One region of the Kitasatospora sp. NPDC001539 genome, then DNA from elsewhere that is predicted to be linked to it. Evidence: riboswitches for the same ligand, from Rfam matches in the RefSeq annotation. Region 1 holds a riboswitch; the other holds the start of a gene.
The links. Region 1 has a riboswitch for magnesium ahead of ABT247_RS22830 (NRAMP family divalent metal transporter). Riboswitches for the same ligand answer to the same signal wherever they lie in the genome.
Positions count from the first base shown of each region.

Region 2: another riboswitch for magnesium. It lies ahead of ABT247_RS20910 (magnesium transporter MgtE N-terminal domain-containing protein); the one in region 1 lies ahead of ABT247_RS22830 (NRAMP family divalent metal transporter).

Region 1 is NZ_JBEPAK010000160.1:9,633-13,885, reverse strand. It holds gene ABT247_RS22840 (FtsX-like permease family protein) at 1-586, opposite strand, end outside; gene ABT247_RS22835 (ABC transporter ATP-binding protein) at 583-1,383, opposite strand; M-box (ykoK) riboswitch at 1,521-1,696, shown strand; gene ABT247_RS22830 (NRAMP family divalent metal transporter) at 2,056-3,723, shown strand; gene ABT247_RS22825 (MgtC/SapB family protein) at 3,934-4,253, shown strand, end outside.
Region 2 is NZ_JBEPAK010000135.1:9,862-14,114, forward strand. It holds gene ABT247_RS20905 (NRAMP family divalent metal transporter) at 1-515, opposite strand, end outside; gene ABT247_RS20910 (magnesium transporter MgtE N-terminal domain-containing protein) at 512-1,879, opposite strand; M-box (ykoK) riboswitch at 2,196-2,375, opposite strand; gene ABT247_RS20915 (helix-turn-helix domain-containing protein) at 2,557-3,129, opposite strand; gene ABT247_RS20920 (SAM-dependent methyltransferase) at 3,257-3,889, shown strand; gene ABT247_RS20925 (MFS transporter) at 4,044-4,253, opposite strand, start outside.

The sequences.
Region 1 (4,253 bases):
GCCCCTGGACGGTGGTGGTGCCGCCGAGCCCGAGCCCGGCACGGTCCAGGAAGGCCCGGGTGGCGGCCGCCTCGTGCGGGGCGGCGGGTGTGCGTCCCCCGACGACGTCCAGCCGGCCGCGCCAGACCGGGTCGCCGAGGTCGGCCTCGGTGGTGAGGGTGCGGACCAGGCCCTCGGGCGAGTTCGCGCCGGTCTCCGGCCCGGTGCGGGCGGGCGTGAGCCGGCTGCCGGGTGGCAGCAACGAGCCGACCAGTTCGGCCGGGTCGGTGCTCGCGGCCCGCTGCTGCTCGGCCGTCGGCGGCTGCCCCGGCTTGGGGTCGAGCGCGAAGGCGCCGTCCTCGGCGATCGGGGCCTGCTCGACGGTCCGGCCCGGGCTGAGTCCGGTGACCAGGGCGTCCGCTCCGCCGACCACCCGCTCGACCCGCTCGGCCGGGGTGAGCTGCCCGCTGCGGTGGACGACGTCGGCACCGGTGACCCCGAGCACGGGCAGCGCGATCATGGCCAGGACCAGCGCACTGCGGCCCTTGGCGCGCAGTGCGTCGCGGCGGGCGATCCGCAGTGCGACCTTCCACGCTCCGAGCTTCAACGCGCCACCTCCCCCAGGGGGTTGGGTCGGTGGACGGCTGCCGGGCAGCCGCCGGAGCGGCGACCGGTGCTCTCCGAGGCGATCGCGCCGTCCCGGAGGTGGACCACCCGGTCCGCCCAACCGGCGTGCGAGGCCTCGTGGGTGACCATCATGGCGGCCGCCCCGGCGTCGCAGCGGGCGCGCAGGACGGCGAGCACCGCGTCACCGGTGGCCGAGTCGAGTGCTCCGGTCGGTTCGTCGGCGAGCACCAGGCGGCGTTCGCCGATCAGCGCCCGGGCGATGGCGACCCGTTGCTGCTGGCCGCCGGACATGTCGTCGGGGAAGCGGTCGGCGAGTTCCCCGATGCCCAACTCCTCCAGCGCGGCCAGGGCCTCCCGGCGCGCGGCGCGGCCCGGGACTCCGTCGAGTTCGCGGGGCAGGGCGATGTTCTCGGCGGCGGTGAGCGCCGGGATCAGGTTGTAGTCCTGGAAGACGTACCCGACGGAGCGCCGCCGCAGGTCGGCGAGCCGGCCGCGGCTGAGGTCGCCGAGCGTGACGCCCTCGACCAGCACCTCGCCGCGGGTGGGCAGGTCCAGTCCGCCGGCCAGGGTCAGCAGGGTCGACTTCCCAGAGCCGGACGGACCCATCACGGCGACGAACTCGCCGGCGTGGACGGTCAGGTCGACCCCGCGCAGGGCGTGCACCTCGGCGGCGCCGCGTCCGTGCACCCGGGACACCCCGGTCAGGCGCAGGACGGGCTCGGACCGGGTCGGATCGGTGTAGGACACACTTCCCCCTCGTGAGCTGTTCAGCTGCATATGTCGGTGAACTATATATGCCGGGATGGGGAAGGCGCAGCAGGCGCGGACCGGTCAAGGTTCTACAAAGGTGTCGAGGAGCGGACGGAAGGCGGCGGGCCCGCTCTCCGGCCGGGCTATGCTGTGTGAGGTTTCACGAGGCACCTCGTTCGGTGAGGCGTCTTCACGGACACAGGCCACTGACCCGACGACGTCGAGAGACGCCCAGGTTCAGGACAGGTCCTCCCGACCTAAGGGTTGACCCCAAGTGGCTTCCGGCCGACCGGCCGGACACGCCGTGGAGTGCCAAAGCTCTGACGAGTTGGGGTGTACCGGTCCGCCGCGACCGGTGTGCTCCTTGCCGTGTCGCGATGCGGCGCACAGTCGGTGCGCCCCCGGCCGGGAGGAGGCGAGATCATGGACTGCAGTAGTCCGGGCCACAGTCGCCCCTACCCCCGCATGCTCTCGAACACCTCCGGCACGCGGTGACGACCTCCCCCGCACATCCCCACCAGGCGCCTCGCCCGCTGCTCGACCGCACGCGGACGCAAGGCGCCTGACGATCCGTCATGCCCGCACGGCCGCCGCTGCCCGGCGCCGCCGTGCGGGGACGGCGGCGTGCGCCCAGCGGGAGGAGTGCTGCCGCGTGTCCCCTGACGCCCCTCGCCGAGGGGCAGGGAGGCAGGCCCTGCCATGACCAATGCGATGCTGGACCCGACGTTCCCCGCGGTTCCCGGCGCTTCCCCCACCACCTCCGCCGCCGGCCAGGCCGTCCTGGACGACGCCCACGTCGGCGACATCAAGGGCGCGCTCGGCACCCTCCGGCTCGACGACACCGCCCCGCGCCACGGGCTCTCCGCGCGGTTCAGGACCCTGCTGGCCGTCATCGGCCCCGGCCTGATCGTGATGGTCGGCGACAACGACGCCGGCGCCTTCTCCACCTACGGCCAGGCCGGGCAGAACTACGGCACCCAGCTGCTGTGGACCCTGCTGCTGCTCGTCCCCGTGCTGTACGTCAACCAGGAGATGGTGCTGCGCCTCGGCGCCGTCACCGGGGTCGGCCACGCCCGGCTGATCCTGGAGCGCTTCGGCCGGTTCTGGGGCGCGTTCAGCGTGATCGACCTCTTCCTGCTGAACGCGCTGACCCTGGTCACCGAGTTCATCGGGGTCACGCTCGCCGCCGGCTACCTGGGCCTGCCCAAGGCGGCCTCGGTGGTCCTGGCCGCCGCGATCATCATCGCCTCGGCCTTCACCGGCTCCTTCCGGCGCTTCGAACGGGTCGCCATCACCCTCTGCGCGGGCTCCCTGCTGCTGGTGCCGGTCTACTTCCTCCTCCACCCGAAGACCTCGCAGATGGCCCACGACTTCGTGACGCCCGCCCTGCCCGGCGGCTCCGGCCAGCTCGCGGCGGTCATGATGGTCGTCATCTCCATCGTCGGCACCACCGTCGCCCCCTGGCAGCTGTTCTTCCAGCAGTCGTACGTCATCGACAAGCGGATCACCCCGCGTTTCATGACCTACGAGAAGGTCGACCTGTGGATCGGGATCGCCGTGGTCATCGTCGGCGCGGCCGCGCTGATCGGCCTCACGGCGGCGGCCTTCGCGGGCACCGACGGCTTCGGACGGTTCTCCGACGCCGCCGCCCTGGCCGAGGGCATCGAGGCCACGGCCGGCCGACTGGCCGGCGTGCTGTTCGCGATCGCCCTGCTGGACGCCTCCGTCATCGGTGCCTTCGCCGTCTCGCTGTCCACCGCCTACGCGATCGGCGACGTCTTCGGCATCAAGCACTCGCTGCACCGCGGCGTCCGGGGCGCCAAGGGCTTCTACGGCGTCCACGCCGGCCTGGTCGTCGTGGCCGCCGCGATCACCCTGCTGTCCAACGGCTACACCCAGGGCCTGATCACCCAGTTCGTCCAGGTGCTCGCCGGGGTGCTGCTGCCCTCCGCCACCGTGTTCCTGCTGCTGCTCTGCAACGACCGCGCCGTGCTCGGTCCGTGGGTCAACGGACCCAGGACCAACGCCTTCACCGCGGTCGTGGTCGGCGTGCTGGTGACGCTCTCGCTCGTCCTGACCGCTGCCGTGGTCCGGCCGGGCATCGGCTCCGGCGCGATCCTGGGGATCGCGGCAGCCTGCGGCGTCGCGGGCGTCCTCGTCGCCGGGTACTCCTTCACCTTCGGCCGCACCGCCACCAAGGAGGACCCGGTCGACCGCGAGAACTGGCGGATGCCCCCGCTGGACACCCTCGCCAAGCCGGTGATGTCCACGGCCCGTAAGGCCGGCATGGGCGCCCTGCGCGCCTACCTGCTGATCGCGACGGCCATGGTCATCATCAAGGTCGTCGAGACCGCGCTCGACCACTGAGCGGCCGGCCACGGGCGGGACGCCCTGGGGCGGGCGGGGGGTGGTGGGTGGCGGGTGGCGCCCCGCCGCCCCGGGTCCCGGCACCCGTCGTCCGCGGTCCTGGCGGCCGCCGCCCTGCTCGTGTTGCCCGTCCGTGTTGCCCCGCCCGCGTTTCCTGCCTGTGTTTCCCCGTCCGCGTTTCCCGTCCGCGTTCCTGGAGGAGGTGCCGTCGTGCACACCCTGACCACCGTCGAGTTCCTGGTCCGGCTCGCCACCGGCGTGGCCTGCGGCGCACTGATCGGCGTCGAGCGCCAGTGGCGCGCCCGCATGGCCGGCCTGCGCACCAACGCCCTGGTCGCCGCCGGTGCCACCCTGTTCGTGCTCTACAGCGAGGCGGTCGGTGATGCCGGCAGCCCCACCCGGGTCGCCTCCTACGTGGTCTCCGGCATCGGCTTCCTCGGCGGTGGCGTCATCCTGCGCGACGGCGCCGGAGTGCGCGGCCTCAACACCGCCGCCACGCTCTGGTGTTCGGCCGCCGTCGGGGTCCTGGC
Region 2 (4,253 bases), on a different contig from region 1:
ACCAGCGACCAGAGCAGCACCGCGGCCGGCGGGATGACCGCCCACTTGGGCACGCCGAGGAGCTGGAAGGCGGCGCCGATGCCGGCGAACTCGCTGACCACCAGGCCGGTGTTGGCCAGCAGCAGGCAGAACACCGCGAGGGCGGTCAGCCGCAGGCTGAACTGCTCGCGGATCAGCGCGCCCAGGCCCTTGCCGGTGTGGGCGCCGAGCCGGACGGCCATCTCCTGCACCATCACCAGGGCGACGGTGACCAGCACCATGAAGAACAGCGTCCCGTAGGTGAACTGGGAGCCGGCGCTGGCGTAGGTGGCGATGCCCGCGGCGTCGTTGCCGGCGTTGGCGGCGACCAGACCCGGCCCGGCCACCATTGCGACGGCGGCCAGTCGGCGCAGGCCCCGGCGGCGGCCGGCGGTGTCCGGGCGGGTGGCGGCGTCCCGGGGCTGGTCGGTGTCCCGGGGCTGGGCGGTGTCCCGGGGAGTGCCGAGGTCGCGGGCAGTGTCGAGGTCGCGGGTCACTTGAGGAGCCTCCGGAAGTGCAGGCGCCCGCGCTCGGGCAGCAGCGAGTCGAGGATGTCGTCGGCCAGGACCCGGCCGAGCGGGCGCCCGGAGTCGTCGACGACGAGCAGGGAGGTGGCCCGGGCCGCGACCAGGCGGTCGGCGGCCTCGGGCAGGCGGGTGTCGGGCCGGACGGTCACCGGCGGGCCGAACTGGCCCAGCCAGCTGACGAGATCGCCGACCACGGCGGTGTCCTCGGCGACGGCGAGGTCGAACAGCGGGATGTCGGCGAGCAGCCGGCCGTCCTCGCCCAGTACGGCGACCGCGTCGATGTCGGTGCGGTGTTCTGCCTGCGCGGCGAGTTCCGCCCGCACCTGGGCGACGGTGTGCGCGGGGCCGGCGGTGACCAGCAGGGTGGTCATCGCACCGCCCGCGGTGCCCTCGCGATGGGCGAGCAGCGAGCGCAGTTCGGCGGCCTCGGGCTCGGGCATCCTGGCGAGCAGGGTCTCGCGCTCGCCCGGTGCGAGGTCGCGCAGGGCGTCGGCCGCCTCGTCCGGCTCCATCTCGTCGACGAGCCGGGCGGCGTGCTCGGGCGGCACCTCGCGCAGCAGGTTCTCCAGCTCGGCGGGTTCCATCTCCTCCAGCGCGTCCGCCGCCTGCTCCGGCTCCAACCAGCCGAGCAGCTGCTGGCGTTCGTGCCGGCCGAGGTCCTCCAGGATGTCGGCGAGGTCGGCCGGACGCAGCCGGTGCAGCGCGGAGCGGGAGGCGCGCAGCCGTACCTCGGCGGGCCCGTGGGTGGCCTGCTCGCCGAACGGGGCGACGGAGCGCCAGTCGAGGACGCGCTCCGGGGTGGGCCGGACCTGCCAGCGGCGCGGGCCGAGGCGGCGCAGCAGGGTGGGCAGCGAGACGTCGACGCCCACCAGCACGGTGCGGGCGGCCAGTGGGGCCAGGTAGAGGTCGGCGGCGCGGGTGACCTGGACGCCGTCGACGTCGACGAGCTGGTGGTCGAGCACGTCGCGGGCGAGCAGCACCTCGCCGGGGCGGCGGTTGAACTCCCGCAGGTCGAGCCGGGCGGTGCGCAGCCGGACCCGCCCGGTCATGATCCGGTCGACGGCGTCGGCGGCGATGAAGGTGCGGCGCCGGCCGATCCGGATGATCAGGCCGGTGACCGGCGGGTACGGCTCCGCCCCGTAGAGGCGGGCGACCACGTCGACGACGCGGCCCACCTCCTCACCGGCCTGGTTGGCGACCGGCCCGCCGACCAGCCCGGCCAGCGAGACGAGCGACGACCGGACGGTGCGGGTGACGGCGGTGCGGCGCTCGGCGGCGACGGTGCGGTCGCGCAGCCGGGCGGTGGCGGACGTGAACAGCGTGGCGGCGGCCATGATGGGAACCCCCTCGCCCCGGCAGGACGGGGCATCGGGCCACCCGGCGGCGCGCCGCGGCCGTCCGTGACCGCGGAGCCGGTGGCGGGCATGCGCCGGGGCCGCCCGCGCCCGGGGCGGGCGGCAGGGCGGAGCGGACCGGATCGGGTCAGGGAAGGGCGGGGCGTCTCGGGCGGCGGTGGGACGGCGAGGACGGCGAGTGCGGCACGGGGAAGGGCCGACTATGGCCAGGACTTTCGTCCATCACGCCCTCCTCCCGGTCTCGGCCGCGCATCGGGGCGCGGCGGCGCGGCAGGGGGAGACCGACGTCACCGCCCGGGCACCCCCACTCGTCAGAGCTTTGGCACTCCACGGCGTGTCCCTGGTCGGTGTCCGACGGGAAGCCACTTGGGGTCACCCCTTGAGCCGGGGAGACCTGTCCTGATCCGGAGCGTCTCTCGACGGGTGGGATCAGTGGCCTGTGTCCGTGAAGACGCCTCACCGAACGAGGTGTCTGTTCGAATCGGCCCCAGGATAGGGGGTGATGACCCCTGCGGCGTAATCCTTGACCGGGGCTTGACCGTGGACCGGCCAGTGGGGGCGCCGCCCGGCGTGCGTCCGGCGGAGCGGCGCGGCGGTCCGGTCGGCGACCGCCCGGTGCGCGAACCGAATTGCCCGCCCATGAAGTTGACGGAACGTCAGGTGGATCGGGCTCGCAGGTGGGCCCGCTCGCCCTGGTGTCCGAAGAGGACCAGGAGCTCGACGGCCCGGTCGCCGTCCGGCCCGAGCCAGTGCGGCACGTGGGTGTCGAATTCGGCGGCCTCGCCCGCCTTGAGGACCAGGCTCCGGTCGCCGAGCAGCAGGCGCAGCCGGCCGCTGAGCACGTAGACCCACTCGAACCCGTCATGGGTCTTCAACTCCAGTTCGCCGCCCGGTCGCGGGGGGATCAGCAGCTTGTGCGCCTGGACGCCGCCCGGGCGGCTGAGCGGCACGTACGTCATCCCGTCCCGGACCACCGGCCGCAGGTGGATGCGCGGATCGCCGGTGCGGGGTGCGCCCACCAGCTCGTCGAGCGGGACGGCGTGGACCTCGGCGAGCGGCAGCAGCAGCTCCAGGGTGGGCTTGCGGCTGCCGCCCTCGAGCCGGGACAGCGTGCTCTCGTTGATGCCCGTCCGCTCGGCGAGCTCCGCCAGCGTCATCCCGCGCCGGCGCCGCAGTTCGCGCAGCCGGGGGCCGACCGCGGCCAGGACGTCCCTCTTCGCGTCGGCCATGCCGCCCAGGTTGCCGAAACGGCATGCGTCCTTGCAACCGCGGCAGGGCGGGGCGCACCGTCGGTCCCGGATCCGGCCGCACGACCGCGGTGGGCCGCCCCCGCGCACGCCGACGAGAGGACCTGCCATGCAGACCGCCGACGACTCCGCCAGTTTCTGGGAGAGCCACTACTCCCGCCTCGACACCCGGTGGGGCACCCAGCCGAACGCCGTGGTGGAGGAACTCGTCACCGCCCTCGCGCCCGAGCCCGGCAGGGCGCTCGACCTGGGCTGCGGACACGGCGGCGACGCGCTCTGGCTCGCCGCCCGCGGTTGGGCCGTCACCGCCGTCGACGTCTCGGGGACCGCCCTCGACCGCGTCGCCGCGCGGGCCCGGACCGCCGGGCTGTCCGCCCGGGTCCACCCCGTCCGCCACGACCTGGCCCGGACGTTCCCCGAGGGCGCCTTCGACCTCGTCACCGCCGGCTACTTCCACACCCCGGTGGAGATCCCGCGCGCACGGATCCTGCGCCGCGCCGCGGCGGCGGTCGCCCCGAACGGGCTGCTGCTCGTGGTCGATCACGCCTCGGTGGCGCCGTGGTCCTGGCAGGCGGGGCAGGACGTGCGCTTCCCCACGGCCGAGGAGGCCCTCGCCGACCTGCGCCTCGACGACGGCTGGCGCATCGAGCGCTGCCACGCGCCCCGGCGCACTGCAACCGGTCCCGAGGGGCAGCGCGCGACCGTCACCGACAACGTCATCGCCGTGCGCCGGACGGCCTGACCGCCCGGTCCGCCGGCCCCCGGAAGCCGTCGGGCCGCCTTCCTCGGGGAACCGGTCACCCACACGGGGACCATCCGCGACCCGACGGACGGCGCGACGGGCCGCCGGCCCGCGCCGACCGGTGTGCTCCGAGGCCGGCGCGCGCCGCTCTGACTCAGGCGGGGCTGCGGGACGGCTCCGGCCGGTTCCCGGTCCGTCCGGGGCGGGGGAGCAGGAGCGGGGTGGCCAGGACGAGCACTCCCGCGACCGCGAGGGCGGTGCGGGGACCGGTGGCGTCGGCCAGCAGGCCGCCGAGTGCGGTGAGCACGGCGATGGCAGCCTGCTGGCCGATGGACCAGGCGGACAGGGTGCGGGCGACGAGGTG